4 regions of the Paenisporosarcina sp. TG-14 genome follow, and region 4 is predicted to be linked to each of the others. Evidence: riboswitches for the same ligand, from Rfam matches in the RefSeq annotation. Region 4 holds a riboswitch; each other region holds the start of a gene.
The links. Region 4 has a riboswitch for S-adenosylmethionine ahead of C406_RS0104895 (PLP-dependent aspartate aminotransferase family protein). Riboswitches for the same ligand answer to the same signal wherever they lie in the genome.
Positions count from the first base shown of each region.

Region 1 (6,052 bases), on a different contig from region 4:
TTTCAAAAATCAATTCAAAATTATGTGGATGGATGCCTATCCCTTCGTCTTCTATTCGAATGACCGTTTGTCCATCTTGCAAAAAGACATCCATCCTTGTGGTCGATCCTATAGGCGAATATTTACGGGCATTATCCAGCAAATTTATGACGATTTGTTCGACACGAACCGGGTCTACAAACATCTCAAATTCTTCTCGAATCGACAGCTGCAAATACTTTTCTTCTAATTGAAAAGAAGGTTCGACACGTTGCAATACATTAGAGAAAAAGGGGCTTGATTGGACGCTTTCTTTTGAAATGGTGAATGTTGTTTCGCCCATTTGTGCCAGGTCAAATAAATTTTTTACGAGTTCAGTCAAACGAGTCGATTCTTCTTCTAAAATCGACACATAGCGCTGTCGGTCTTGTGCGGATAGGTCATCTCGCTTTAAGACAGAAGAATATCCCGATAAATAGGTGAGAGGAGTTCGTAATTCATGTGAAATAGCTGCAAGAAACTCCATACGTTCTTTTTTGGTATGCTCTAAATCATCCGCTAATTTTTGAATCGACTTTGACAATTCACCTAGTTCATCTCGACTTTGGTGAGTTAACTTGACTCGGAAATCTCCGGTACTTAGTCGTTCCGTCGCTTCTTTCATACGAATAAGTGGTCGAGTAATAATACGAGATAATCCTACGTACACCACAAACAAAATGAGTAAACTAGCCAAGCCTGCAATTCTAAAGTGTATATTTAATCTTTCCATAAGGGAATGAAGTGACTCACTTGATTCAAACATGACAACTGAACCTCGTTGACCATTTTCCGCTTCAAATGGATGTAACGTAACAATGTAGTTGTACTGTTGCCAATCATTAATGATAACTGAATCACGAGCAGGAGCGACTGTTAAATTTTGTTGGAAATTATCGACTAAAGCCTTCGAACTATCTGAACCTGCAGTCCACTGACGATCCAAATCTAAAATTGCAACTTGCCGTTCTGGACTCGACTCCATCAGCTCAATATGCATCAATGTTTCTTGTGAATAAGAATCTTGCAACACATCGCGATGGTTCGCCCCACGTTCAAGCAACTGCGAAAACTGGGCATCTTCTTGTGCATGAACAATCGTGCGATGCAAGTAAATCATCATTAATCCCTCTAAGATCAACACAGCTAACAAAAAATACGCCGCTAACTTCATCGAAATACGATTCATCTCTTACACCATCCTCAACTAACTGCGTTTAATTGTACACGATAAATATGAAAAAACTGTGCAGAACACACTTGATTTCCCTATAAATGTAAGAGTTAACTTTCGAGTTTAGTGCTGGCAGGAATAAATAAGTAGAAAATAATTTCTTTACAGTAGTGTCAATGATGTAAGCGTTTACTAATGTAAAAACTGTAAAAACAAGGATTGACATTAACACCTAAGCGATTTAATATTCTAACTACAAAGAATATTTAACCAATTTAATAGAAACTTATCAAGAGCGACTGAGGGAACAGGCCCTGTGAAGTCCAGCAACCTCCTATATGGAACGGTGCTAAATCCTGCAGAATGATGTCATTCTGGAAGATAAGGCGATTTATTAGAAACCGTAGCCTCTTTCAAAGTGAAAGGGGCTTTTTTGTACCCAAAAAGAGGGTCTGTATGATATTAATGTCAATCCTAACCTGGTGATTCCGTGTCAGTCGATAAATGAAAGTGAAGAGTAACTTGTGAAAATTGAAAGGGGAAAAGAATATGTCTGTTGTTATTTTAGAAGGAGTTCGAACACCATTTGGGAAATTTAAAGGGAGTCTTTCAGGCATCACAGCAAAACAGTTGGGAACTGCGGCTGTTGAGGAACTACTAAGAAGGGTTCCACAATCGAGAAATGCAGATGGCGTTATACTTGCTCAGGTTATTCAGGCGGGGCAAGGTCAGAATCCTGCGAGAAAGGTAGCGGTGGATGCCGGAGTAGATTTATCCGTACCAGCTATCACGCTAAATAATGTGTGTCTAGCAGGCTTGGTTTCGGTATCGGATGCAGCCAGACGAATCGCCTTACACGAAGGGCAGTTGTACATTGTGGGCGGGTATGATTCGATGACCAATGCCCCACACGTCGCCAATTTACGGAAAAACATCACGCTTGGAAAAGAAGTATTTAGCGACACGCTTGACGATGGACTGTGGTGCTCTTTGTCTGATGAATCGATGGGCGTTCTGACAGATACCATTAACAAGGAGTTAGGGATTACGCGCTACGAGCAAGATGAGTATGCACTTGCCTCACAACAGCGTGCATATAAAGCGGTGACTAAAGGGTATTTTGAAAACGAGATCATACCAGTAACAACAAAAACAGGAATTGTAACCGAAGACGAAGGGATTCGCCCAAATTCTTCTTTTGAATCATTATCAAGATTAAGACCCGTTTTTCTTGAAGATGGAACGATTACAGCTGGCAATGCTTCTCAAATGTCTGATGGAGCAAGTGTGGGGATTGTTGCGAGTGAGTCGTTTGCTAACAAAATCGGCCAGACGCCACTTGCTAAAATCATTGGTTGGGCAGATATTGCAGTCCAGATGTAAGCCTACATTTAAAGCCAGCACAAGCCATTGAAAAAGTACTTGAGAAAACGGGTCACACACTAGCTGAAATTGACCTCTTTGAAATAAACGAAGCATTTGCGAGTGTTGCCATTGCAAGCTGTAAGAAACTAAAAATCCCCTTTGAAAAAGTGAATATTAACGGAGGGGCAATTGAACTCGGTCATCCTTTAGGTGGCACAGGATTTCGCTTGCTACTAACGCTTATCCATGAGTTGAAAAGACGTGGAGGCGGAAAAGGAATCGCAACCCTATGTGGAGGAGGCGGTCAAGGCACCGCAGTTTTAGTGGAAGTACCTAAGGGGTGGCAATAATGACAATGAACGTAAAAGAAGCATTCAATACATTAAATAATCAGGAGCTTGCATGGTATCCAGATGACACGCTCATTAACAATGCGAACATCACTTTATTCAATAGTAAACACGGATTAGCTGATATTGAAGAACTTCATAAGAAATCAATTAGCGATCCGCAATGGTTTTATGAAAGTCTGCTTAATGAACTCGATGTAACGTGGCACGAGCCTTATACCGAGTTGCTGAATACGCAAAATGGGATAGCTTTTCCGGAGTGGTTCAGTAAGGGAAAAACAAATCTTGTCCACTATACGATTGAGAAACAAATTATCAACGGCAGAGGCGATCATCTTGCTTTTATTTGGGAAGGTGAAGATGGAAGCACTGTTTCTTATACCTTTAACGAACTTAATAAAAAAGTTAATGAGCTAGCGGCTGGCCTTATATCATTAGGAATTGTAAAGGGCGACCGAATTGGTATTTATTTGCCGCCAATACCAGAAGCGCCTATTTCATTATTCGCCTGCGCAAAGATTGGTGCGATAGTGATCCCTGTGTTTTCAGGTTACGGGTCGGAATCTGTGGCGTTACGGTTAAACGATAGTCAGGCGAAAATGTTGATTACAGCTGACGGTTTTTATCGTCGTGGAAAAGTGATAAACACGAAAGCTGAAGCAGATCGTGCAGTTAAACTTGCGCCGACTATTGAGCATGTCGTGGTAGCTAATCGCACAAACCAAGATATTAACTGGAATCAAGACATAGATATTTGGTTACATGACTTGACTGACAAACATGTAGATCAAACTGTGGAGACAGAGAGACTGCGTGCAGATGATCCATTCATGATTATGTATACCTCTGGCACGACTGGCAAACCAAAGGGTACTGTCCATACTCATACAGGATTTCCTTTAAAAAGCGCAATTGACCTTTACTTCTGTTTTGATATAAAAAAAGACGACCGAATCTTTTGGCTGTCGGACTTTGGTTGGATGATGGGGCCTTGGCTATTCTTAGGCGCAGCGGTTCACGGTACGACGGTTGTTTTTTACGAAGGTAGCCCTGATTTTCCTCATGAAGGTCGATTATGGGAACTCATTGAACGCCATCAAATTACGACTTTCGGAGTTTCGCCTACCTTAATCCGTTCGCTCATGACGAAAGAAGCGCAAGTACCACAACTTCCATCCTTAAGGATACTAGGGTCAACAGGAGAACCATGGAACGCGGAAGCATGGTTTTGGTTTTTAGATCATGTAGGAAAAGGCAGATGCCCGATCATAAATTATTCGGGAGGAACTGAAGTGTCAGGGGGAATTCTTGGCACATACCCGACTATTCCGATAAAGCCATGTGGTTTTCATGGGCCAATTCCAGGAATGGCAGCCACAATCGTTAATGAAAATGGACAAAAAGTTGAGAATTCCATTGGTGATTTGACCATTTCAGTTCCGTTTATTGGCATGACAAAATCGTTTTGGAATGACGATGAACGGTATGTAAGTGCCTACTGGTCGAAGTGGGAAGGAATTTGGGCACATGGAGACTTTGCTGCTATCGACAAACACGGTTTCTGGTATTTACTCGGTCGGTCCGATGACACAATGAAGGTTGCGGGCAAACGAATTGGCCCGTCAGAGATTGAAGCAGCGGTTACTTCTCATGACTTGGTGAAGGAATCTGCGGCAATCGGTATTCCCCATAAAGTAAAAGGGGAGGTGCCTGTAGTCTTCGCTGTCTTGCATGACGCAAAGGTAGTTCCGTTAGAGAGCGATTTACAGAAACATGCTGAACGTTCACTCGGAAAAGCACTTAAACCGCAACGAGTCATGATCGTTTCCGATATTCCATATACCCAAAGCGGGAAGATTGCCCGGCGCGTGATTAAGGCTCTGTATCTTGGTGAGGATCCAGGAGATGTATCGACATTAAGGAACACCGCCGTTCTGAAGGAAATAAAGGAAAGAGGTCAGGAAAGTGAAACTACTTTTAGAGAAAAAAGTGAATCCACAGGAGGCTGAGTTTATGGAATATGAAACTAAACACGCCAAGTTGTCCGAGGATTTATCAAGACCATTTTTCAAAACGGAACAGCACAAAACACTATTTCAACAAACTGCAGTATTAGCAGATCGCTTCAGTACAAGAGCTGCTGAAATAGATGAAACGGGTCGCTTTGCATTTGAAAACTTTCAAGAATTAAAAGATTCTCACTATATTTCTCTATCTGTTCCAAAAGAATATGGGGGTAAGGAAATTTCATTATATGAATTTCTTCTGTTGCAGGAACGACTCAGTCAAGGGGATCCTTCTACTGCCTTATGTATTGGTTGGCATGTTGGCGTAATTTTTGATCTTCGTGAGAAGCGCAACTGGAAGGAAAAACAGTTTGAACAACTATGCAACGAAGTGGTTCAAAATCAGGTGTTAATTAATCGGGCGGCTACTGAGCCAGCGACAGGAAGTCCGACTAGGGGAGGTAAGCCTCAAACCACTGCCGTAAATACCAATGGTAAATGGTCGCTTACAGGTAGAAAATCTTTTACCTCGATGGCTCCTGCTCTCGATTATTCACTGGTAACCGCAACGATTGAGGAAACGGGAGAAATTGGTGTCTTTTTAGTTGATCACAAACTTCAAGGAGTAAGTGTCGAGGAAAACTGGGATATGGTTGGAATGCGTGGTACCAGAAGTGATGATCTAGTTTTAAGTAAGGTGGAACTTGCTCTAGATGCTCTAGTAGAAACGGAAACAGGAAACTTAAACAATCAACCAAGGGCTTGGCTACTACATGTTCCAGCTTGTTATCTTGGAGTGGCGATTGCTGCCAGAAATTATGCCGTTTCATTTGCTTCAGAGTATAAACCGAACAGCCTGCCAGGACCAATTAAGGATGTACCCGAAGTACAGAGGAAAATTGGCGAAATGGAGCTAGAGCTTTTAAAGGCAAGGCATGTTCTTTACTCGATTGCACAACGATGGGACGAAGAGCCGTCTAAACGTTCAGAGATGTCAGCAGAGTTAGCAGCAGCAAAACATGTTGCAGTAAACAGTGCCAACGTAGTGGTTGATTTAGCCATGAGGATCGTAGGGGCAAAAAGCCTTCAAAGATCAAATCCACTGCAGAGATATTACCGAGATGTGAGGGCGGGTCTTC
Region 1 is NZ_AMGD01000040.1:19,962-26,013, forward strand. It holds gene C406_RS0112245 (HAMP domain-containing sensor histidine kinase) at 1-1,207, opposite strand, end outside; SAM riboswitch class I at 1,476-1,580, shown strand; gene C406_RS19575 (thiolase family protein) at 1,742-2,575, shown strand; gene C406_RS21060 (hypothetical protein) at 2,548-2,907, shown strand; gene C406_RS0112255 (AMP-binding protein) at 2,907-4,916, shown strand; gene C406_RS0112260 (acyl-CoA dehydrogenase family protein) at 4,921-6,052, shown strand, end outside.
Region 1: another riboswitch for S-adenosylmethionine. It lies ahead of C406_RS19575 (thiolase family protein); the one in region 4 lies ahead of C406_RS0104895 (PLP-dependent aspartate aminotransferase family protein).

Region 2 (6,052 bases), on a different contig from region 4:
TAATATGATTCTTACACTTAATTCCCCCAAAAAACCTTTCACTTTTGGAGATTTCAATACAGCCGATCCAATGATAAGTAAAATTAATAATATTGGAAATAGCATCGCTATAGGCACCCCCATCTTTATTATGTGAACTAATCCTCTCACAAAAAGGGAATTTGTGGTAGCCTTCTTTTGGTTATTTCACAATTAAAACTAATCTTTACTTCCATTAATTTGATATTATTGTAGTCTACTATATACCGAATATTTTACTTTTAGAATTTAAAGTGAATCTTCTAATATATTTACTTAAATAATTGACAAGTTTTCATGGGATCCCCGAGTTTTCGCAAACCCCAGGACGTTTCCAAGTAAATATCAGCTAAAAGAGCCATATGTTCTCCAGTTACCTCAGCCATTTCAAGCGCTATAACACTTTCATAAACGACAGCCATCCGCTGAGCCATTGCTTTAGCTTCAAACTTTTGCATGTCTTCTTCTAAAGAAGTAAATATATTTAGGTCAATTTGTAATTCATCCAATACTTTTACAACTATTGGTTTTAAAGTACTCTTTGATACTTTTTCGAGTCGTAATTTCATTGATGATATAAATAATGTATGTGCATTAAATTTTCTTACTAATCTTACAAACTCTAAACCTAATATGTTTGCAGTACCTTCCCACACGGTTAACACTTGTGCATCTCTTAGCAATCGTGGGGTCACAAAATCTTCGATGTAACCATTTCCTCCATGCATTTCAATAGCTTCATGGGAAAAATATATCGCTTGTTCAGCTGATTCTTTTTTCATGATTGCAATAAATAATCGATTCAATATTAGTTCTTCTTCACATGCTTCTTTGGCAACCACACGGTCATATAACGTAATTAAATCAAAGACAGTCGCAAGTTCAACTTCCATTTTTGCAGTTAATTTTCCTAACGTATCTTGCACCATTGGAAAAGCTATAAGTTTATGACCGAATGCATCTCGTTGATGTGCATAATCGGAAGCCTCATTAGATAAGTTCATTGTCTATTCCCCTTTATGTTTAATAGTTTTTCCGAAAATTGATGATGCAGCAACTCTATTTCTGACTTCATCTCTTGTAAATCGTGAATCTTAACAGCAATTTCAGCTAACCGTTTATTTCCGTATTCAATAGTTCGCTCTAGCTGTCTTACACCCGTTCGATCTTGATCAAATAACAATACCATTTCTTTGATTTCCTCCAAATTAAATCCATATTGCTTGCCACGAACAATTAACTTTAACTTTGCACAATCAGATGGTTTAAAGACACGAATATTGCTTTCTGTCCGCTTAGGGTTTAACAAGCCAAGCTCCTCATAATAACGAATCGTTCTAGTAGTTACCCCAAACTCTCTCGCCACATCGGCAATACTCTTCACACTAACTCCTCCTTTACTCGCATGTTTTAAATTATTTTATCATTTACGTTAACGTTAATTACAAGCTTATATTTGAAGAATAGAAGAATGTTCTGCCCTTTATATAGAAGAAAGACGGCCGTTGTTAAATACGGCAGACCTTTTACTCTCTATACTTACTTTTAGCAATTATGTTCAGATGACACAGTTCAACTTCCAGTATTTCTCTATTGAAAATCGGACTTTCTTTTTAGTTTTATATGGTCTTACCTCTAATGAAATCTATCTATACCGATTACTAATCATCCAGTTGACAAGCTAATACAATGAAGTTATAGTAAACAACATAATTAAATATGCGTTAATTCTTATCAAGAGATGTGGAGGGCCTGGCCCTATGATACCTCAGCAGCGGGTTTTTACTTTACGTGAAAATACTGTGCTAATTCCAGCGAACAATTATTTGTTCGATAGATAAGAAGGAGTATTCGAGCTAATTTCCTGTGGATTTGTGTCCGCATTTTATTTCGCATTCGTATGCCCCTTCTGTCTAACGACAGAAGGGGCATTTTTTATTGCCTTCTCCCTCCCTACTCAAAGTTAACGAATTTCACCAAGAAAGGGGCGACACATGTGATTGAATTTCAACAAGTAACAAAATCATTTCAAACTAAAAAGCAAACGGTTGAAGCGTTAAAAGGCATTGACCTAACTGTTGAAAAGGGAGACATTTTTGGAGTTGTTGGCTACAGTGGTGCCGGAAAAAGCACACTCATTCGACTAGTTAACCTACTCGAGCGACCATCAACTGGTCAAGTTCTCGTTAACGGGCAACCACTAACGCAACTTAAACCAAAGCAACTACGAGCAGAGAAGAAAAAAATCGGTATGATTTTTCAACATTTTAACCTTCTCAATTCCAAAACTGTATTTGACAACGTTGCTATCCCTCTCGAGTTATCGGGTACATCTAAACCAGAAATTAAAACACGTGTAGAAGAACTACTCGAATTTGTTGGTTTAGATGATAAAGCAAAAAACTACCCTGAACAATTATCGGGAGGTCAAAAACAGCGGATCGGTATCGCCCGAGCACTTGCTACAAACCCATCCATTTTACTATGTGATGAAGCAACTTCAGCACTCGATCCACAAACAACAAGTGCTGTATTGCAACTTCTTAAAAAAGTTAACAAACAATACAACATCACAATCCTTCTCATTACTCATGAAATGTCAGTGATACGAGAAATTTGTAACAAAGTGGCCGTAATGGAAGGTGGCCTCGTGGTTGAGCAAGGTTCGGTATTTGATATCTTCGCATCACCTAAAACTGAAATTGCTAAAAATTTCGTTCGTACGGTGATTCATGATGAGATTCCACAAAGCGTTCGCAGCGATGCGCTCAGTTCCAACAAGCATCCGATTATTTGGAAAATAAACTTTGTTGGCAGCACCTCGAGTAAACCATTGTTATCGACAGTTGCGAAGAAATACGATGTGCACTTAAGTGTTCTCTCAGCAAATATTTCGGAAATTCAAGAAACGCCATTTGGTAACTTAATTATTGAAGTTACCGGTGATCAAAACGAGATTCAAGAAGCATTAATATACATCAGAGACGAAGGGTTTATCGTTCAGGAGGTGAACCTACATGAGTAACACATTATGGGGAATGGAAATTACAGCAGAGCAACTACTGGTTGCTTTTGGCGACACACTTTACATGGTCGCGATATCACTTCTTTTCTCAGCACTTATCGGTTTGCCACTAGGTATATTGCTCGTCATCACACGAAAAGGACATATCTTAGAAAACAAATGGATTTTCAATATCTTAAATCCTATTATCAACATTTTGCGTTCCGTCCCATTCATCATTCTACTCGTCGCAATTATTCCACTAACTAGATTTATTGTTGGATCAGCCATTGGGACGACCGCAGCAATCGTACCACTCGTCTTTTATGCAGCACCGTACATTGCTCGACTCGTCGAAAATTCACTACTTGAAGTCGATAAAGGAATTATTGAAGCCGCTCAGTCTATGGGTGCAACAGTTCCTCAAATCATCTTTAAATTTTTAATACCAGAAGGATTGAGCTCACTAATCCTAACCTTTACTACTGCAACCATTGGCTTAGTTGGAGCATCTGCAATGGCCGGAGCCGTTGGAGCTGGTGGTGTTGGTGACTTAGCATTGACCTATGGATACCAGCGCTTTGACACCATGACCATGTTTGTCACTGTTGCGGCACTCGTCATCATCGTTCAATTACTACAATCAGGTGGAAACATGGTTTCAAAAAAAATAAGAAGAAGATAACTATTGGAGGTAGGAAAAAATGAAAAAATTTATATTGATACTATTAGTTTTAACACTAGGATTACTTGCAGCTTGTGGCAATAAAGAAGAAGCTAACGCTGAAGAAGGCTTAACTAAAGTAAAAGTCGGCGTAAGTGGCGGCGACACACGTACATGGGATTACATCGTAGATATTTCAAAAGACCAAGGTTTGGATATTGAACTTGTTACATTTAACGATTACGTTCAACCAAACATCGCATTAGATGAAGGCGAACTCGACGCAAATGCATTCCAAACTATCTCTTACTTTGACGAATTTAAAACAGCTCAAAGTTTAGATTTAGAAGCAATTGGTTCAACAGTAATAGCACCAATGGCCATTCATTCAAAAAAGCACAAAACACTTGAAGATCTTCCAGACGGCGCAACAATTGCTTTACCAAACGAAGGAACAAACTTCGGTCGTGCTTTACTCCTTATGCAAGAAGCTGGTTTAATCACATTAACAGATGACTTCGTAGGAATTGGCGCAATGGACAAAATTAAAGACAACCCGAAAAATTTAAAAATCGAAGCAGTCGCTGCTGGCAACACACCACGTTTCCTTGACGACGTCGATGCTTCAATCATAAACAACAACTTTGCAATAGAAGCCGACTTAGAATTAAAAGAAGCGCTCTTTCACGAAAGCGCAACTGCTAAACCATACATCAATATTATTGCAGTAAAAACTGGTGACTCTGACCGTCCAGAACTACAAAAACTCGTGGAAATCTACCATTCAAAAGAAGTAGAAGAATTCATCATTGAAAAGTACAAAGGTAGCTCAATCCCAACATTCGTCTCATTAGAAGAACTATTAAACTACAAAGACTCTTGGAAATAATCAAAACAAGCATATCTATAGTAAAAAGGCAACCGAAGTTACCACTTCGGTTGCCTTTTTACATACTTTAAAACCATACTTGGATTTTGGTTACCTCCAAAATCGTTTTCTGTTGTCGACATCCTTCGTTACAAATTCCAATATTTCTCTATTCCAACTTGGACCACAAATTTTCCAACTGAGCATTCTCTCACGATAAAAATAAAGAAGTCACTTAATCTTTCCCAAACACCTTCGTCTGTGTGCAACGAAAACGGAAATTATATGACATTAATTAATAATAATTACTTAAATTAAAAGTTTTTCTTGAAACAATATGTATTTATCCAGTATAAGACAGGTGAATTCCCTCCTTTTGGACTATAATAATAGTAGATATTTTTATAGAAATTGGTGAATCTTGAAGTTAATTGTCTAATGTACTCGGAATTACACGAAAAATAAGTATAGAGAGGTGATTCAGATGCCAACTAACATTGACTCATACCAAGAAAATTTAAGACTCATTGAAGAATCAAACCAAAGATGTAGATCATTAGGATTAGATCCAACAATTGTTCCAGAATCTATTCAAATTAGCCAAGAGCAACTGCAACATATTCAACGAGAAACTCTTGAAACATTAAAAGTGGTTGAATTTTTTATTCCTGAATTTTTAAATATGGTGAAAGGCACCCCCCTTCTAATCGTGGTGACCGATAATCAAGGCATTGTTACGTATATTGAAGGTGACAGTACGATTAAAGATGTCATTAAACAGTTTGGGTTTAGAACCGGCGTGCAATTTACAGAGAGTTACAATGGAACAAACTGTATTAGTCTAGCACTCGACCATAACAAACCAGTTGAAGTAATTGGCCCTCAACATTATCATGATTTTCTTAGTCAATCCGCTTGTTATTCCGTACCATTTAAAAATCATCGTACCGATGGAACATTTGGGACAGTTTCAATCATGACTGCTTTAAACTTCCAAGATCCATTGCTACTTTCATTACTTTCTATTGTTGGTAATAGTATTGAACGTGAAATCCAACTGCGAGAACAAAATAAAGACTTGAATGTATTAAACCAAGTGTTAACTGAATCAGCGCAAACTGCTATGATTTTAACAGATCAAGATGGACGCATAATGGAGTTTAATCCATATGCTGAAAAATTGACTGGCTTAAAACGAAAAAACGTTCTCAATCAACCTGCGCAAGATTTAGCAATTGTTGGTGATTGGATACAAAAAATTATTAAAACAAAAGATAGATTCTCTGATTTAGAAGTTATATTCAATAATATAGATTCCTCAAAAGAAACCATTTGTTTGTTCGATGGTAGACCGATTTACAGTGAGAATAAACATTTTATTGGTACAGTAGGTAGCTTCCGTGACATCACAGAACGCTATGAAAACCAACTTCTTATGAAACATCACGCGCATCATGATGAACTAACCGGCCTTCCCAACAGACGCTATTTCCAAATG
Region 2 is NZ_AMGD01000019.1:21,818-27,869, forward strand. It holds gene C406_RS0106560 (NERD domain-containing protein) at 1-123, opposite strand, end outside; gene C406_RS19355 (acyl-CoA dehydrogenase family protein) at 291-1,022, opposite strand; gene C406_RS0106570 (MerR family transcriptional regulator) at 1,019-1,402, opposite strand; SAM riboswitch class I at 1,747-1,862, shown strand; gene C406_RS0106575 (methionine ABC transporter ATP-binding protein) at 2,015-3,043, shown strand; gene C406_RS0106580 (methionine ABC transporter permease) at 3,057-3,707, shown strand; gene C406_RS0106585 (MetQ/NlpA family ABC transporter substrate-binding protein) at 3,727-4,575, shown strand; gene C406_RS0106590 (EAL domain-containing protein) at 5,039-6,052, shown strand, end outside.
Region 2: another riboswitch for S-adenosylmethionine. It lies ahead of C406_RS0106575 (methionine ABC transporter ATP-binding protein); the one in region 4 lies ahead of C406_RS0104895 (PLP-dependent aspartate aminotransferase family protein).

Region 3 (6,052 bases), on a different contig from region 4:
GCCACCTACACCAATTATGGCATCTACTATATTGAATTGTGCTAAATTAGCCACTCTAGTAATTTCAGTGAGTGAACATTCTCCGTGATAGAAGATATGTGTCACATGGATATTTTTCAGATTAGGTAAATAGTGGCTAGCCGCATTCCATGATTTCACACCCGAGACAATGAGCACACGGTTAATGTTTCTAATCAGTAATTTGTTTTCAAGTTCATCTAGCACTCCACTTTTACATACGTATTCAGCTGGCGCCCCACGAACGATGATATCTTTCACAATTACCCTTCTCTCTTAACGGTTTTCCATCCACTCTGGCTTACCGAATCCTACAAAATCCTTGTCGATTATTGCTTCAAATTCTGGTGACTCTACGATATCAACTAAGTCTTTCGCAAGTTGTGAATCTTTGTTTTCAGTCTTTACGGCAACTAAGTTACGGTATTGATCTGGCATATCTTCAAGAACTAAAGCATCCAATAAATCCATTTTTGCTGCTAAAGCGAAGTTTCCTGGAACTGCAGCTAAGTCGGAACCTTCTACAGCACGAGGCAACCCACCTGCTTCAATTGGTTGGAACACTAAGTTTTTCGTGTTCGTTTTGATATCTTTTTCAGAAACTGTTAATGGCTCTGAACTTGAATCTAATTCAATTAAGTCATGGTCTTGTAGGACTAAGAAAGTACGTGCTGCGTTTACTGGATCATTTGGTATCGCAATCGTAGCACCCTCTTCGATCTCTTCAATTGACTCGAATTTATTTGAATAAATGCCCATTGGTGCAGTCGGCACTGTTAAAAGACCAGTTAAGTCCATATTGTTTTCTTTCGAGAAATTCTCTAAATAAATTGAGTGTTGGAAAAGGTTCGCATCAATATCTCCATTATCTAATGCGTTATTTGGTTGAATATAATCACTAAATTCTATAATCTCAACTTTATATCCCTTTTCTTCTAAAGCTGGTTTAATCGCTTTGTTTAACATATCACTGTAAGGACCAGCTGTTCCGCCTAACTTAACAGATTTTTCATCTGCTGTATCTGTACCCGCTTCCTTATCCCCACCACAAGCTGCAAGTACTGTCATTAAGATAACTAAGATAATTGTAAATAATCCTTTTTTCATGTTCATTTCTCTCCTCTATTATCTTTTATCTATTGCTTTAGACGTCCAGTCACCTATTAATTGAATGATTTGAACGAGAACAATTAATATAACAATCGTGACAATCATGATTGTATTGTCGTACCTGTAATAACCAAAGCGAATGGCTAAGTCACCAATACCGCCACCGCCTACTACACCCGCCATTGCAGAATAGGCAATCAGACTAACGACGGTTAATGTAATCCCCTGCACAATGCTCGATTTTGCTTCTGGTAATAAGACATCCTTGATAATCATCCAAGGTGTTGCGCCTACTGCAATAGCCGCTTCAATGACACCCTTATCAATTTCACGTAAAGACGTTTCGATGATTCGAGCGAAAAATGGAATGCCCGCAACGGACAAGGAAACACTTGCTGCTCCTGGTCCAATAATAGTGCCTGCGAGTAATTTAGTTAAAGGAATAAGTGCTACTAACAAAATAATAAACGGAATGGAACGTACCATATTGGATACAAAACCAAGCGTCGATTTCACAAATCTATTTTCTAAGAATACTCCCCGATCAGTAATGAAAAGTACGATCCCCAGTGGTAATCCTATAATAATGGCAACCGTCAGTGAGATTCCGATCATGTGCATCGTTTGTCCAAATGCTTTCATAATATCTGGTCCAAGTTCTATCATATGCTGAAAATCAAAGCCCATTTCTAATCACCTCCGCTTGCGCTCCTCGGCCTTCCATATATGTGATAGCCCTCGTAACATCATCTGGTTCCCCTTTTATTTCCATCAAAAACAAACCAAGTGGTCTTTCTTGAATGTATTCAATCGAACCATGTAGGAAGTTCGCTTTTATATCAAATTGCTTAACTGTATCTGCTATAATTCCCTCACCTGCAACATCTCCTCTAAATAAAACCTTCACGAGTCGACCTTTACAAGCGTCTAATATTGACTGAGGCACATCAAACGATACAACACTGCTAATAAATTCTTTCGTCAAATCCGTTACAGGGTTTGAGAAGATGTCATACACATCCCCCTCTTCTACGACACGACCATCTTGCATAACTGCCATGCGATCACAAATTTCTTTTACCACATTCATTTCATGCGTGATTAACACAATCGTGATATTTAATTCGCGATTGATTTTTTTGAGTAACCGTAAAATGGATAATGTTGTGTTTGGATCGAGTGCTGAAGTAGCTTCGTCACACAATAACACGGCCGGATTATTTGCCAATGCACGGGCTATGCCAACACGTTGTTTTTGTCCTCCACTTAGTTGAGCTGGATACACATCTTTCTTATCTGTTAAACCAACCATCTCAAGCAATTCCACAACACGAATTGCAATTTTCTCTCTCGGAGTACTTGCAGCTTTCAATGCAAATGCAATGTTTTCGGCTACTGTCTTTTGACTAATTAAGTAAAAGTGTTGAAAAATCATACCGATTTTCAATCGTGCTTTTCGTAATTCCTCACCTTTTAATTTTGTCAGGTCACGCCCGTTTACTTCAATACTGCCACCCGTAGGTCGTTCAAGTAAGTTGATACAGCGTAGCAATGAACTCTTGCCGGCTCCTGAATATCCGACAATCCCGAACACTTCCCCTTTAGAGATCGTGAGGTTTACTTGATTAACACCAATTACAGGACCTTTTTTTGTTGTGTATTCTTTAGTCAACTCTTTAATTCTTATCATCACAAAGCCCCTTTTCACCAAAAGCGTCACTATACCTCGATTTGAAAGTCAATAAAGATTTTCTTAAGCGGATATGCGAGCTGTATATGTTTAATTCGATAAATAAACTTTATTTATCGAACTTATACTTTATTAACCAAGAAAAACGTAAAGCTGCTAGATTGACACAGGTCCGAAGAATCGATACGAAAGCCTTTCTTTCGACTGAGGACCTGAAGCAAAACTTTTACTTTCTTACCCCGCAAAAAAGCCCCCTTCATAAAGAAAGAGGCACCGAAAATTGGATTTTGGTTATCTTTCAGAATGATTTCATTCTGTAGGAATTGGCACCTTCCCAGCTCGTGCTGGAGGTTGCCGGACGTCATAGGGCCTATCCCTCAGTCTCTCTTGATAAATTCCGTATGTAGTTGTTTTGTTGCTGAAACCAAATACTACGTTGTTTTTCGACAAGTGTCAAACACTTTTTGAATAAAATTTTCACTTTTCAAATAATGAATTATAAAGTGCTGGTCTACGATCTTCATAAACAGGTATACGTTTACGCACTTCTTCAACTTCCGAAAAATCAACATCAATCACTGCGTACTCTTCTTGTTCAGCACCAGTCCACAAGATTTTACCCCAAGGTGCAATAATCATCGATTGTCCATTAAAATGATTATTTGGATCACTACCAGTTCGATTCACAGCGATCACGAAACATTGATTTTCAATTGCACGTGCTTGCAGTAAGATCTTCCAATGATCAATACGAGACTCTGGCCACTGTGCTGGAATAAATAACACCTTCGCCCCCGCTAATGCGTGTGCCCGTAACCATTCAGGAAACCTTAAGTCATAACATATGAGTCCTCCGGCTTGAATGGAACCTAAATAAAACACATTTTCCTTATTTCCTGCTTGTAGATAAAGATGTTCATCCATCAGACGAAATAAATGCGCTTTATCATATTCTGCAACAAGTTTACCATCGTTCGTAAATACATACATGGTGTTGTAGAAGTTAGTTCCTTTTTTCGTAGAAACCGAACCACCTACGATGTGGATGTGATGTAAACGCGCCAGTTCAGAAAGAAACTTTTTCGTTCGTTTCCCTTCGAAATCAGCAAGTTGCTCTAATTCTTTTAATGCATATGCAGTATTCCACATTTCAGGTAAAACAACGAGCTCTGCACCTTCATTTACGACTTTTTCAATTAACATTTGGACGTTATGAAAATTTTTATCGGGATCGGCAAACGCAACGTTGAGTTGAATGCATGCGATTTTCATGGTACACCTCCTATAGACAATATACACAAAAGGTTATAAGATTTGGCAGACGATTGCAACTATTTCAGAAAATGAGGAACTGCCATGAAACTTTCAAAAAAACTAAAACAATTACCTCCACAATTTTTTGCTTCTCTAGTGCAAAAAACAGGAGATGCTATTGCTCAAGGACGCGATGTGATCAACCTAGGTCAAGGTAATCCTGATCAACCTACCCCTTTACATATCGTAAAAGCACTTCAAGAAGCTGTTGAAAACCCAACTACCCATAAATATTCGCCGTTCCGAGGAATTAGCGAATTGAAAGAAGCTGCTGCTAATTTTTATAAACGTGAATACAATGTAGACATCGACCCATTAACGGAAGTAGCTATTTTATCTGGAACGAAAATTGGCCTTGTTGAATTGCCAATGGCCGTGTTAAATCCTGGCGATTGGATGTTGCTACCAGACCCTGGTTATCCAGACTATTTGTCAGGAGTCGTATTAGCCGACGTTCAACTTGAAACGTTACCACTTATCGCTGAAAATAACTTTTTACCCGATTATGGAGCGCTCTCTGAAGAGAGTAAAAAACGAGCAAAACTCATGTATCTTAACTATCCAAATAATCCTACAGGAGCGATTGCGGACCTTAATTTTTTCAATGACACTGTGGCATTTGCCAAAGAAAACGAAATCGCTATATGCCATGATTTTGCCTATGGAGCCGTTGGATTTGATGGAGTTAAGCCAGTAAGTTATTTACAAGCAAAAGGTGCAAAAGACGTTGGCATTGAAATGTACACAATGTCTAAAACATTCAATATGGCCGGTTGGCGTATCGGTTTTGCTATCGGCAATTCACAAATAATTGATGCAATAAACGTGATTCAAGACCATATGTTTGTCAGTCTATTCCCCGCCGTACAACATGCCGCGGTAGCTGCATTAAATGGAAATCAAGAATGTGTGACTACTTTTGTAAATAACTACGAAAAACGTCGAAATGCGCTAATCTCTGCATGCAATCGCATCGGATGGAAAGTAGAAGCTCCTAGAGGATCATTCTTTGCTTGGCTAAACGTCCCAAAAGGGTACACAAGCCAGAACTTCGCAGATAAACTGTTAAGTGAAGCAGACGTAGCCGTAGCACCCGGAATTGGCTTTGGTGAATTTGGAGAAGGCTATATTCGCGTTGGATTATTAGTAGATGAACATCGTTTAGAAGAAGCGATTGAGCGCATAGGGAGATTAGGCATTTTTAATAAGGATATGACGAATGAGTAACAATATCCAATTTTAAGTCCATTTGATTTAATAAGACTATTTTTGAAGGATATTTTCTATTATGAAAATTTACCGGTCAATCACGTTTCATAGCCTAGTCAACTTAGTCAGCCAGATATTTAGATTCAGCACTTTTTTTCCCTAACTCTTTATTCCTTCTCTTTCACACACACGTCTATTAAAACTCGAAAAAAATAAAAAACCGATAACCATTTTACAGGTATCGGTTTTTTATTTGCCTAACGACATCCTACTCTCACAGGAGGAGACCCTAAAACTAACATCTACGCAAAAGAACTTAACTTCTGTCAGTAGAAGATACATATTACTATTTATTAGATAGTTGAAAAATTTTAATCGGCTTAAATAGGGATTTATTCGGCTTCGGAGAGGTTTCAATCGGCTTCGCAACTCGTTTAATCGGCTAGAACCAGATTTTATTCCGTTTCACCCAATATTATCCATATAACACCTTTTCGAGGGATCAATCGAGGAGGAATAATTGGGTTGATTTTCGCTTCGCTACTTATTAGGGGACGAAAACATCAGAAAGTGATGATGGTATTCATGAATAAGTTGAATTGTTAGTTGAACAACTGGTAAATACATCTAATGATTTTCGTCACAACGTAGGTTATTCCGTATGCTATATGCTCCAGGTCTCATTCCTTATCTCCCTGAACTCTTTGTTTA
Region 3 is NZ_AMGD01000081.1:24,002-30,053, forward strand. It holds gene C406_RS0117585 (iron-containing alcohol dehydrogenase family protein) at 1-279, opposite strand, end outside; gene C406_RS0117590 (MetQ/NlpA family ABC transporter substrate-binding protein) at 295-1,125, opposite strand; gene C406_RS0117595 (methionine ABC transporter permease) at 1,144-1,815, opposite strand; gene C406_RS0117600 (methionine ABC transporter ATP-binding protein) at 1,805-2,818, opposite strand; SAM riboswitch class I at 3,107-3,215, opposite strand; gene C406_RS0117610 (carbon-nitrogen family hydrolase) at 3,296-4,090, opposite strand; gene C406_RS0117615 (pyridoxal phosphate-dependent aminotransferase) at 4,175-5,359, shown strand.
Region 3: another riboswitch for S-adenosylmethionine. It lies ahead of C406_RS0117600 (methionine ABC transporter ATP-binding protein); the one in region 4 lies ahead of C406_RS0104895 (PLP-dependent aspartate aminotransferase family protein).

Region 4 (6,052 bases):
AGGTCAACAAAGTCTTGTGCCTTTTTTTGCTTTTGTTTATCTTTCTTTACTTTTAGTCCAAAAGCGACATTATCGACGACATTAAGCCATGGCATTAAACGTGGTTCTTGAAAAATAATCCCTACTTTTTCATGAACGGCTTTAATCAATTCATCATCTATCTTCACAGCGCCTGTATACTCAGGGTCAAGACCTGAAAGTACTCTTAGTAATGTACTTTTTCCGCAACCACTAGTACCAAGCAGTCCGATGATTTCTCCTTTTTCAGAAGTAAAGCTTATATTTTTAAATCCTGCCGAACCTTCACTGAAAGTTCGCGATACATTTTTTAATGAAAGCAAAAGTCTCACTCCTTTAATTCAACTTACCGAAGCTGTCCTGCCAATGAAGAGCTTTTGATTCAATAATTTTTAAAACAGAGTCTGTTAGTTTTCCCAAGACCGCAAATAGGAAAATGCTCGCGAGAACTAAGTCAGGGGAGAAGGTGTTTTGTCCAACAACAAGCAAATAACCCATTCCTTTGCTTGCCCCCATAAGTTCTGCAGCAACTACAAACATCCAGCCAAGACCGAGTCCGCTTCTGATCCCTGTAAAAAAAGAAGGTAGAGATGCTGGTAGTATCACTTTTCTGACCAATTGGAGTGGAGTAAAATTATATATTTTCCCTACCTCAATGAGCTTGCGATCTACTCCTTGAATACCAGAAACAATACTCAAATACACGGGAAAGAATACACCTACCGCAATGAGGGTAATTTTAGAAGATTCTCCAATCCCCATCCACAAGATGAATAATGGAACTAATGCTAGCGGTGGAATCGCTCTAAATGCATGAATAAGTGGGTCCATTAATTGTTCAGCTTTTTTTAGATAACCAACAATTGACCCTATGACAACAGCAAATCCAACACCGATTGCAAAACCAATCATATGGTTACTCCAATATGACCCCATAAGGTTCCATCAACTACCATGCTGACTATTTTTTCTAAAACTTGGGTTGGCGGTGGCATCAAGTGCCTCTCTAAAACACCAACCACACTTAGAATTTGCCATGCTGCCAATAAGAAAATAGGCACGACACTTCCATATAAAGCCACTTTCAGTTTCTTTGGAAAACGAATGCTGTTTTTTACTTTCCATTGGACTCGTTGTGATAGAGGTTCACTTTTACTGCTCATTCGTCATACCCCCTTTCTTATTTTGATTCAGGCTCTTTTCTTACACTTATTGTTTTCTAAAGTTGTATAAGTTGTTCTAGAGATATATTAAAAATATTTACGAGAACTGCCTGGATTAATTTTTCACTACTTCGTTGGCATAATCCGAATTAATTAATTCATCAATCAATTTCTCTAAATCAGCATTTTTATCAATAATATTATTTTTTTGAAGTACTTCACCTACAGATTGTAAGGCTTCTACCTGTTCGTTTCCCGGTAGTGAATTCGAGTAATCTGTTCTTTCCAATTGCTTTAATGCGACATCAATATCGATGCTCGCTTCTTTAGCCAAAATTTCAGCTGTTTTCTGTGGATTCTCTATCGCCCATTTTCTCGCTTTTTCATATACCTTTATTACTCTCTCTACTTCGTCCGGATATTCTTCAGCAAATTCAGAACGTACATTTAAAACACCATACGTATTAAAATCTGGGTTACGGTAAAACAATTCGGCACCAGTCGTTAATTCAACTTTTGCCATATGGGGATCAAGTCCTGCCCATGCATCTACTTGATTGGTCGATAAAGCTACTGCTCCATCCGCATGTTGAAGATTAATAATTTCCACATCATCTGAGCTTAATCCCTCTTCATTAAGAGCACGTAAAAGTAAAAAATAAGGCTCTGATCCTAATGTAGCCGCCACTTTTTTTCCTTTTAAATCCTTCACTGACTTGATTTCGGAATCTTTATTCGTCACAAGTGCAGTCCACTCAGGCTCAGAGAATACATAAACACTTTCAATAGGCGATCCCTTTTCTTTTGCTAACAATGCAGCAGTTATTGCTGTCGAACCGAAATCAGCACTGCTACTATTTAGGAATTCGAGCGCCTTATTACCGCCTTGACTAAGAACAAATTCAACTTCAATTCCGTCTTTTTTGAATTCCTCCTCTACCCATCCAAACTCTCTTAATATAAGACTTGTGGGTGAATAATAAGCATAGTCAAGCGTGATTTTTTTCGGTTTGTCATTTTTCTCTCCACTTGCATTGTCTGAACACCCCGTTATAACTACTAACAACAAAATTGTTATAAAGCCTAGTACTATTTTTTTCACTTATTCTTCCCCCTTTTTTTGTTTATTAATGACTTAAATTTCACAAGCATAAGTAACAATCGTCCCTCTTAATCGTTGTGCTTCTTTATATGTACATCGATTATGGATAACATCTAGTCCTGCCTCTTTTGCAATTGTTGCCGCCTCTGGAGAAATAACACCTTCCTGCAACCAAAAAATCCTTGGTTTTACAACTGCGGCTTCTTTTGCAACTGAAATTGCTGCCTCTGGGCTGCGGAATACTTGAACGATATCAATCGTTCCTGGAACTGACGTCAAATCGGGATAAGCCTTTTCTCCTAAAACTTCCTTTTCAACAGGATTAACAGGAATGATTTTGTAGCCAAGACGTTGCATTTTTCTTGCTAAACGATTACTAGGTCTTGAAGGGTTTCCGCTTAGACCAACAACAGCTAATGTCTTTTGTCGCTGCTGTTCTTTTCCATTTACGATTTCACGAACTATTGGCGATTGCAAAGCCCATCGAATAACACTTTCATCATTAATAACCACTTCAATTTGTTCTTGGCCATTTGGTGCAAGCCCAGTTGCTTCAAACAAAGCCCGATCAAGATCATTCTTCAAATCGCGAACCGACTCTATTCCAATGGAAAGTCGTATTAAATCTTCGGTAACACCTGTCAACTGAAGTTCTTCTGTGCTCAGTTGCTGATGCGTAGTAGAAGCTGGATGAATAATTAATGATTTTGCGTCACCAACATTTGCTACATGCGACCATAGGGCAACATTGTCAATTAACTTCTTACCTGCATCTCTACCACCTTTAATTCCAAAATTAACGATTGAACCAAAGCCATTCGTCAAGTACTTTTGAGCTAATTCATGTGCTGGATGGTCTTCGAGTCCAGGATATGAAATCCATTCTACTCCCGGATGTGTAGCTAAATACTCCGCTAACTCCTGAGCATTTTTATTATGTTTTTCAATACGCACATGCAATGTTTCTAATCCTTGAAGTAGATTGAATGCACTTTGTGCACTCAAACATGAACCGAAATCTCGCAACATCTGTACACGTAGCTTGGTGCTAAAAGCAAGAGTTCCAAAATCAAAAGCGTATCTTATTCCGTTATAGCTTCGATCCGGCTCTGTGAATGTTGGGAATTTTTCACTGTTCCAATTAAACCGTCCACCATCTACTACAAGGCCACCAATTGTTGTTCCGTGACCACCAATCCATTTGGTAGCTGAGTGAACAACAATATCAGCTCCATAAGTAATCGGCTTACACAAATATGGCGACGCAAATGTATTATCAATAATCAGTGGAATTCCAGCCTCGTGCGCAATATCTGCAACTTTTTCAATATCTAAAACTTGAAGGCTTGGATTTCCAATAATCTCTCCGTAAAGTGCTTTCGTCTTCGGAGTAATCGCCTTCCGGAAGTTTTCCGGATCGGTCGCATCTACAAAGTGAACAGTAATTCCATATCGTGGAAGGGTGGTAGAAAATAAATTATATGTTCCTCCATAAAGACTGGAAGCAGCCACAATTTCATCACCTGCACTCGCAACATTCATTACCGCCAAAGCAATAGCCGCCATTCCTGATGAAGTCGCAACTGCTGCTACACCGTCTTCTAAAAGTGCAATTCGTTTTTCTAATACATCGACTGTTGGATTACCAATTCTAGAATAGATATTTCCGGGCTCATCTAAAGCGAATAAGCTTTGTGCGTGGTCTGTATTGTGGAATACATAAGAACTAGTTTGATAAATAGGTACTGCCCGAGAACCTGTGGTTGGATCAGGTGATTGACCACCATGTAATAATATTGTTTCTAAATCGTAGCCTTCGTTTTGATTTGTCATTTGTTTTTCCTCCTAGGATGTAAATAATTTTCAGTAATCTTATTGGGATACTTGGTTTAATTCTTGAAAAGGTGTAAGTTTTCTTAAAACTTTCTGTAAGGAACACAAAAGACCCTTCTTCATAAGAAGAGGGTCTCTATTCCTCCTCTTATCTTGCAGACATAAACTATCCGCAGGAATTAGCACCTTTTCAAGGGGTTACCTTGATGGTTGCTGGGTTTCACAGGGCCAAGTCCCTCCACCACTCTTGATAAGAAGTAATTATTAAATTAGCAATGCTTTAATGCTTTAATTGATAAACTTATACTATGTCAGCACTTTTTCAAATAGTAATCAATTCATAAAAAATTTCTAATAAATCATAAAAAAGAAAAAGACCCTCAATATAGAGAAGGTCTTTAGTCCTCCTCTTATCTTGCAGGTATACACAACCTGCCGGAATTAGCACCTTTTCAAGGATTTCCTTGATGGTTGCTGGGTTTCACAGGGCCAAGTCCCTCCACCACTCTGGATAAGAGTATTCAATTTTATTTTTTAAACACTTTTAATTTACTAGCTTGTTGATGATTCTATTGTATTCAGAATTTAATGTCAACTATTTTTTTGAAAATTTTCAATAATTTATATTTTAAATTATAATTATTATTTTCTATAAAAGCAGTCACTTCATATATTTTAATTATGTTGGTGAAGATTTTTATAAGCAGAACCAGGGTGACTTTCTTTTAAATATCTCTGACCCTTACCATATAACTTCTCCCTATATGTTCCTTCTTCATATTCAGTTTGAACAAGTCCTCGCTGTTGTAAAATCGGAATGACAAGTTCTACAAAATCTTCAAAACTTCCAGGTGCGAGCGTATAAGCTAAATTGAATCCATCAACATCTGTTTCTTTTATCCAATACTCTAATTCATCAGCAATCTGTTCAGGCGATCCAACTGCAACTGGTCCTCTTCCTCCAATTCCTACAAAAGTAGCAAGTTCTCGAATGGTCCATTTGCGATCAGGGTCAGCTTTCGTGAATACTTCGACTGCAGATTGAATTGCATTACTATCGATATATTCTAATGTCTGATCTGGTTCATACTTTGAAAAATCAATTCCAGTCCATCCGCCAAGTAGTGCCAAGGCACCTTCATAGCTTACATAACTTTTTAATTCTTCATATTTCTTATTTGCTTCCTCTTCAGTCTTACCGACGATAGCAGTAAACACTGTAAACACGAGAATATCATCTGGTTTCCTACCGAATTTTTTTGTTTTTTCACGTAATTCTTTGACACCTTTTTTCACTGCATCTGTTGTGGGTCCTGCTGTAAAAACACATTCAGCATGCTTAGCCGCAAAATCTGCTCCACGTTTAGAAGCACCTGCTTGGTAAAGTACAGGTGTCCGCTGTGGAGAAGGCTCACATAAATGGGCGCCAGGAACTTTGAAAAATTCCCCTTCGTGATTAATTGTATGTACTTTTTTAGGATCTGTGTATATTTTATTTTTCTTATCACGTAATACCGCACCCTCTTCCCAACTACCTTCCCATAATTTATAGCTAACCTCTAAAAATTCCTCAGCTATGTCATAACGCTTATCATGTGGAATTTGACCTTCTAAACCAAAGTTTTTTGCTGCGCTCTCTAAATAAGAGGACACAATGTTCCAAGCTATTCTCCCTTTAGTAAGATGATCTAACGTCGAAAACCTTCTTGCCAACATATATGGTTGCTCGTATGTGAGTGAATAAGTTAGTCCAAAACTTAGGTGTTTCGTTGCGTAAGCCATGGCAGGAATCAATAACATGGGATCATTAGCTGGGGCTTGAATAGCCTGTTCTACAGCAACATCTTTGCTACCGTTGTAAACATCATAATAGCCCAGTACATCTGCCAAGAAAATCCCATCAAACTTTCCTTTTTCTAATAATTTAGCTAACTTG
Region 4 is NZ_AMGD01000012.1:10,180-16,231, reverse strand. It holds gene C406_RS0104910 (ABC transporter ATP-binding protein) at 1-341, opposite strand, end outside; gene C406_RS19295 (ABC transporter permease) at 355-930, opposite strand; gene C406_RS21325 (hypothetical protein) at 927-1,181, opposite strand; gene C406_RS0104900 (aliphatic sulfonate ABC transporter substrate-binding protein) at 1,297-2,283, opposite strand; gene C406_RS0104895 (PLP-dependent aspartate aminotransferase family protein) at 2,317-4,116, opposite strand; SAM riboswitch class I at 4,262-4,373, opposite strand; SAM riboswitch class I at 4,524-4,634, opposite strand; gene C406_RS0104890 (LLM class flavin-dependent oxidoreductase) at 4,792-6,052, opposite strand, start outside.